One region of the Sphingopyxis sp. P1IMeth2 genome, then DNA from elsewhere that is predicted to be linked to it. Evidence: predicted binding sites of a transcription regulator. Region 1 holds the regulator's gene; the other holds the start of a gene.
The links. The regulator LexA, encoded in region 1, represses DNA repair genes until DNA is damaged. The targets are predictions, from matches to a motif close to GTTCCNCNCTTGTTCT.
Positions count from the first base shown of each region.

Region 1 (3,674 bases):
CGGCGCGTTTCCGGCGGCGCTCGAGAGGCGCCTGGAGATCGAGCGCGAGCGGCTGCCGCTCTGGCTTCCCGTGGCCTTCGGCGCGGGGATCGCGCTGTGGTTCGCTTTGCCGACCGCGGCGCAATGGATCGGACTTCTTTGCGCCATGGCGGGGGGCATGGCCTTCGGCCTGGCAATCGGCTGGCAGACCCGCGTTGGCCGCGCGCTGACCATCGGTTGCGGGGTTGCGGCGGCAGGGCTGCTGCTGATCTGGGGCCGCGCGCTGTGGGTCGAGGCGCCGGTGCTTGCGCGGCCGGTAACGACCGAATTTTCGGCGCGGGTCGAAGCCGCCGAGCCCTTGCCCGCGCGCGAGCAATTGCGGCTTGTCGTGCGGCCGCTCGCGCGTCCCGATCTGCCACCGCGCCTGCGGCTGACGCTGCGCGGCGACCAGCGGCGCCTAATTGTGCCGGGGACGATGATCGGCGTGCGCGCGCGGCTGATGCCGCCGCCAACCGCGAGCCTGCCCGGCGGCTACGACTTTGCGCAGCGCGCGTGGTTCGACCGCATCGGCGCGGTCGGAACAGTGCTTGGCGATGTCATACTGCCGCCGGGCGCCGAGCATGCGCGCCAGCCGCTGCGCGCGCGGCTGAGCGAGCATATCCATCGCCAGGTTGCGGGGTCGCCGGGCGGCGTCGCGTCGGCGCTGGTGACGGGCGATCGCGGCGCGATCACGCCCGAGGACGAGGAGGCGATGCGGCGCAGCGGGCTGGCGCATCTCCTGTCGATCAGCGGACTGCACGTCACCGCCGTGGTCGGCTTCGCGATGCTGCTCGCCATGCGGTTGCTGGCGCTCAGCCCGCGGCTCGCGCTCGCGGGCTATGTGTTGCCGCTTGCTGCCGCCGCCGGGGCGCTCGCTGGGGGCGGCTATACGTGGTTGGCTGGCGCCGAGGTGCCGACGCTGCGGTCGTTGATCGCGGCGTTGCTGGTGCTGGCGGCGATCCTGCTGGGGCGCGAGGCGATTACCTTGCGGCTCGTCGCCGCCGGCGCGCTGCTCGTGCTACTGTGGCGGCCCGAGGCGCTGGTCGGGCCGAGTTTCCAGCTCAGCTTCGCGGCGGTAACCGCGATCGTCGCGCTCCACGAAAGCAGGGCGATGCAGCGCTTCGTCGCGCGGCGCGAGGAGCCATTTGCCTTCCGCTTCGGGCGTGGCGTCGCCGGCTTGCTGATCACCGGCATCGTCGTCGAGGTCGCCTTGTCGCCGATTGCGCTGTTCCATTTTCACAAGGCCGGGCTTTATGGCGCGCTCGCCAATGTCGTCGCGATCCCGCTCACCACCTTCGTCATCATGCCGGCGGAGGCTTTGGCGCTGCTGTTCGACGCGGTGGGGGTGGGGGCGCCCTTCTGGTGGGTCGCCGATCATGCGCTGCGCTTGCTCATCGGGCTCGCGCATCATGTCGCCGCGGCGCCTGGCGCCGTCACCACCTTGCCTGTGTTCCCGCCATGGGCCTTCGGGGTCGCAATGGCGGGCGGGCTTTGGATATTGCTGTGGCGCAGTGGGTGGCGCTGGGCGGGCGCCGTGCCGCTGGTGGCGGGGATGGCGGTGCTGCTCGCTCAGCCGCGCCCCGACCTGCTCGTGACCGGCGACGGTCGGCATATCGCAGCCGCCGTGCCGGGCGGCGGCTATGCCATGCTGCGCGATCGTGCCGGCGATTTCGTACGCGACGCGATGGCCGAAGCGGCGGGGATCGACACGCCGCTCGTCGCGCTTGGCGATCTCGACCATGTCGATTGCAATCGCGATTTCTGCCGTTGGACACAGGGCAGGGGCGATGCGCCGCGCGTCATCCTTGCCGCGCATGGGCGCGACCGGATCGCCGGTGAGGAGATGGCGGCCGCCTGCGCAGCCGCCGATGTGGTCATCAGCGAACGCTGGCTACCGCGCGAATGCGTCGCGCGCTGGCTGACGATCGACCGCGATACGCTGGAAGAAAGCGGCGGCCTTGCGCTCTATCTGGGTACAAAGCCGCGGCTCGTTTCGGCGCTGCGCGCGGGCGATGCGCATCCTTGGCGCCGCCCGCACCAGCTTAGTGGTAACGACGAAGCAGTCCCGACAGCCGACCTTGCACCATGACGCGATCGGCTTCGTAACGCTGCGGTTCATAGGCGCTGTTGGCGGGATCGAGGCGCACCATCCGGCCTTCGCGATGGAAATATTTGAGCGTTGCGTCCTGTCCGTCGACGAGCGCGACGACGATATCGCCCTCGCGCGCGGTGCTCGCCTTCTGGATCAGCGCGTAGTCGCCGTCGAAAATCCCCGCCTCGACCATCGAGTCGCCCGACACCTCGAGCGCATAATGTTCGCCCGCGCCGAGCAACGCGGCGGGAACGGCGAGCCGGTTATAATCTTCGAACGCCTCGATCGGGACGCCGGCGGCAATCTTGCCGTGCAGCGGCACTTCGATAATGTCGTTCGCGGCGATGGGCTTCAGCGCCGGTGCGGGCTTGCGCAGCGGCACCACATTGTCGCTGTCGCTCCGCGTTTTGGGCTTGGCCGCATCGGGCAGCTTCAACACTTCGAGCGCACGCGCACGATTGGGCAGGCGGCGCAGGAAGCCGCGTTCCTCGAGCGCGCTGATCAGCCGGTGGATGCCCGATTTCGACTTGAGGCCCAGCGCCTCCTTCATTTCCTCGAACGACGGCGAGATGCCGCTGGCGTCGAGCCGTTCCTGGATGAAGTGGAGCAGTTCATGCTGCTTCGCGGTCAACATCGGTCGTTCTCCATGATGGCGTTTCCGGACATAAGGGGAACGATAGTGGAACAGACCGGAACTTGTCAAGCGATCGCGATATAGCTTGCAAGCTCCCCCGCCGCGCGGGGTGCCGCGCCGATATCGCGGACGATCAGCGCGTTGGCGGAGATCAGCGGTTGCGTCTGGCCGCTGTCCTGTCCGTCGCAGGGGGTGAGCAGCCCCTTGTCGAGGCGCGCGCGCAAATAATCGCGCCTTGCCCCGCCGGGGCCGAGTGGAACCGCGAGGGGGGCCTGGCTGACCTCCGGCAACGGCGCGGCCGCCCCGGCAAGGTAGCGGACGAGCGGTAGCAGAAAGAGCGTCGCGGTTACGAACGCCGACGACGGATTACCCGGCAGGCCGAGCAGGATCGCGTCGCCGATCCGGCCGGCGATCAGCGGCTTGCCGGGGCGCATCGCGATCTTCCAGAAATCGAGCTGCCCGCCCGCATCGTCGAGCGCGCCGCGGACATGGTCGTGATCGCCCACCGACGCGCCGCCAACGGTAACGATGACATCGTGCCGCCGCGCCATATCGCCCAATATATTGGCGAGAACGCCGCGATCGTCGCGCGCGCGCAGCGGCAGCGTGACGTCGGCGGGTTCGGCGGCGAGCATCGCGGCGAGCATCGTGCCGTTGCTGTCGGGTATCTGACCGGGCGCGAGCGCACGCCCGGGCGCGACCAGTTCGTCGCCTGTCGTCAGGATCGCGACGCGCGGGCGTCCCCCGACGATCAGGTCGCCCGCACCGCCCATGATGGCGGCGGCGAGCGCGCCGGGAGAGAGGCGACATCCCGCCGTGAGCAAATGCGCTCCCGCTGCAAAATCGCTTGCCCGGGCGCGGACATGGCGTCCACGCGACGCGGGGCCATCGCCGGTGAGCGTCAGGCGCGCGCCATCGGCGATGACATCC
Region 1 covers NZ_FYAT01000016.1:46,597-50,270, reverse strand. Annotated here, with positions in the region: gene P1IM2_RS16110 (ComEC/Rec2 family competence protein) at 1-2,107, shown strand, start outside; gene lexA (transcriptional repressor LexA) at 2,061-2,744, opposite strand; gene P1IM2_RS16100 (molybdopterin molybdotransferase MoeA) at 2,810-3,674, opposite strand, start outside.

Region 2 (3,674 bases), on a different contig from region 1:
CCGGCTGGCCGGACAAGGCGACGAACCGGTGTCGATGCGCGTCGTCGGCGTGCGCGGGCTGGGCGAGGCGGCGGTTCTGCTTAGCCTCAAGGATTCGAGCGAAGAGTCGCGCCTCAAGCGGCAGGTGGCGCAGGCATCGAAGATGCAGGCGGTCGGCCAGCTTGCGGGCGGCGTCGCGCATGATTTCAACAATATCCTGACCGCGGTGCTCGGAAGCTGCGATCTGATGCTGATGCGGCACACGCCGGGCGACAGCGACTATGACGATATTCAGCAAATCCGCAGCAACGCCAACCGCGCGGCGAGCCTGACGCGGCAGTTGCTCGCCTTTTCGCGCCAGCAGACGTTGCGGCCGCAGATATTGCAGCTTCCCGACGTGATTTCGGAAGTGTCCCATCTGCTCAAGCGGCTGATCGGCGATACGGTGCAATTGTCGGTGCATCATGGCCGCGGGCTGGGTGCGGTGCGCGCCGACCCCGGGCAGCTAGAGCAGGTCATCATCAACCTTGCGGTCAATGCGCGCGACGCGATGTCCGGCGGCGGGACGTTGACGATCGAAACCTATCCCGTTTCCGCCGCTGAAGTGCGCCAGATGGGCAATGAATTCATGCCGCCCGCCGATTACAGCGCGCTGAAGGTCAGCGATACGGGGACCGGCATTCCGGCCGAAGTGCTGCCTAAAATTTTCGAACCCTTTTTCACGACCAAAGATGTCGGCAAGGGGACAGGACTGGGACTGTCGACGGTCTATGGCATCATCAAACAATCGGCGGGCTTTATCTTTGCCGACAGCAAACCGGGCGCGGGGACCAGCTTCACCATTTACCTGCCGGTCCACCGAGCCGAAAGCGGCGTGCCGGCAACGCCGCCGCCGGCTGCGAAGGCGAAGAAAAGCCAGTGGGGCACGGGTACCATCCTTCTCGTCGAGGACGAGGATATGGTGCGGGCCGTCGCCGAACGGGCGCTGACCCGCGCGGGTTATACGGTCGCTACCGCTTCGCAGGGCGAAGAGGGGCTTGAACGCTTCGCCGCGATGGACAAGATTGACCTGGTGATCAGCGACGTTGTGATGCCGACGATGGACGGGCCGACGATGATCCGCGCGATGCGCGCCAAGCGGGCGAACCTGCCGGTGCTGTTCATGTCGGGCTATGCCGAGGAGCAGTTGCGCCAGTCGATCAACATCGATGATGTCGCCTTCCTGCCCAAGCCCTTCTCGGTTGCGCAGCTTGCAGAAGCAGTATCGATGGCGCTCGACGATGCGGCGCATAGGGTGGGTCATGGCTGAAGACAGGTTGATCCTGCTTGTCGAAGACGATGTCCTGATCGGCATGATGCTCGTCGATATGTTCGACGCGCTCGGCTATCCCGAACCGGCGCAGGCGACGACCAACGAGGAAGCGCTCGCGGTAGTCGCGTCGCAGCCGGTGGCGGGCGCACTCGTCGATATCAACCTGGGCGACGAAAAGGGATGGCCTGTCGCCGATGCGCTGGCGGAGCGGGGGATTCCCTTTGCCTTCACGTCGGGCGGCGGCGACGTGATTCCCGCGCCGCATGCGAACCGCAAGCTGGTGACGAAGCCGTTCCGTATCGCCGAAATCGAGGCCGTTCTGAATGGTTTTTTCGGGAAATAGCGCGCGCCTCGCCGATAGCGCAAAAATATTTGTTCTCCACTTGTTCCTATAGAACAAATAGCGTACACAGCTCTGGCGTTGCGGTGGTTCTGCCTTCGCTCTAGAGCTGGAAAGGAACGGTCATGGCCGGACAATTATCACTCGTCGAATCGGGGAAATCAGTGAACAGCACAGACAGGCAGAAGGCGCTCGACGCCGCACTCGCGCAGATCGATCGCGCGTTCGGCAAGGGCTCGGTGATGAAGCTCGGATCGAAGGAAGCGATGCAGGTCGAGGCGGTCTCGACCGGATCGCTCGGGCTCGACATCGCGCTCGGCGTCGGCGGTCTGCCGCGTGGCCGCGTCATCGAAATCTACGGTCCCGAAAGCTCGGGCAAGACCACCCTCGCGCTGCATTGCATCGCCGAAGCGCAGAAGACCGGCGGAACCGCGGCTTTCGTCGATGCCGAACATGCGCTCGATCCCGTCTATGCGAAGAAGCTGGGCGTAAACATTGACGAGCTGATCGTGTCGCAGCCCGATACGGGCGAACAGGCGCTTGAAATTGTCGATACGCTGGTGCGCTCGAATGCGATCGACGTGCTCGTCGTCGACTCGGTCGCCGCACTCGTCCCGCGCGCCGAAATCGAAGGCGAGATGGGCGACAGCCATGTCGGCCTTCAGGCGCGCCTGATGTCGCAGAGCTTGCGCAAACTCACCGGCTCGATCAGCCGCTCGCGCTGCATGGTGATCTTCATCAACCAGCTGCGCATGAAGATCGGCGTGATGTACGGCAATCCCGAGACGACGACGGGCGGCAATGCGCTCAAATTCTACGCCTCGGTCCGCCTCGATATCCGCCGCACCGGCCAGATCAAGGACCGCGACGAAATCGTCGGCAACACCACGCGTGTCAAAGTCGTCAAGAACAAGGTCGCGCCCCCGTTCAAGCAGGTCGAATTCGACATCATGTACGGGCAGGGCATTTCGAAGATCGGCGAAATTCTCGACCTCGGGGTCAAAGCCGGTCTCGTCGAAAAATCGGGCGCCTGGTTCAGCTATGATTCGATCCGCATCGGTCAGGGCCGCGAAAATGCGAAGAATTTCCTGACCGAAAATCCCGAACTGATGGAACGGCTCGAAAAGGCGATCCGCAGCCGCACCGATGCGGTGGCCGAAGAGATGATGACCGGCCCCGACGCGGACGACGACGATATCTAATCCGGATCCGGCGAGCCGTCGCAATACGGCTCGCCGGCGAACGGCGGCGGGTCCGTGCCTCTCCGGCACGCCTCCTTGGATCTGCCCGACCCCTCTCTTGGCAGGTCGGCCCGGCCGCCGTTGACCATGCCGCCGCTGACCATGCTGGCGGGGCATGTACCGCATCCCGGCTTGCGTGTTCAGGGGCAAGGACTACACAGGCTCGATGCCCGCGATCCGCCTTTTCGGTTTGCCGACCGACGTCAACAGTAGTTTCGAACGCGGCGCGGCGGGCGGGTCTGCGGCGATCCGTGCGGCGCTGCGCAGCGATCGCGGCAATATGGCAAGCGAACTCGGTCCCGAAATCGGCACGGATATCGCCTTCACTGACGATGGCGACCTGCCGCTGACCGAGCATGTCGCACACGACGATGCCGCGATCCGGCGCCATGTCGCGATGCTGCACGAGGATGGCGAAATTCCGCTCGCGCTCGGCGGCGATCATGCGGTGACATTTCCGCTCGTCGAAGCCGCCGCCGCTTGTTTCGGTCCGCTCAACATCCTGCACATCGACGCGCATCCCGACTTGTACGACGACTTCGGCGGCAATCCGCGCAGCCATGCGTCGCCCTTTGCCCGGATATGCGAAGCGGGCCATGCCGCGCGGTTGGTCCAGGTCGGTATCCGCACGTTGAATCGCCATTGCGCCACGCAAGCCGATCGCTTCGGCGTCGAGATCGTCCCGATGGCGGGCTTGGTTCCCGAAGCGGTGCCGGTGCTGAGCGGCCCGCTCTATATCTCGATCGACCTCGACGGGCTCGATCCGTCGGCGGCGCCCGGCGTCGCGCATCCCGAGCCCGGC
Region 2 covers NZ_FYAT01000012.1:645,745-649,418, reverse strand. Annotated here, with positions in the region: gene P1IM2_RS10020 (response regulator) at 1-1,288, shown strand, start outside; gene P1IM2_RS10015 (response regulator) at 1,281-1,634, shown strand; gene recA (recombinase RecA) at 1,757-2,833, shown strand; gene P1IM2_RS10005 (agmatinase family protein) at 3,039-3,674, shown strand, end outside.
Region 2: a site for LexA is predicted at 1,666-1,681, ahead of recA (recombinase RecA). Genes of this name have one in related genera too.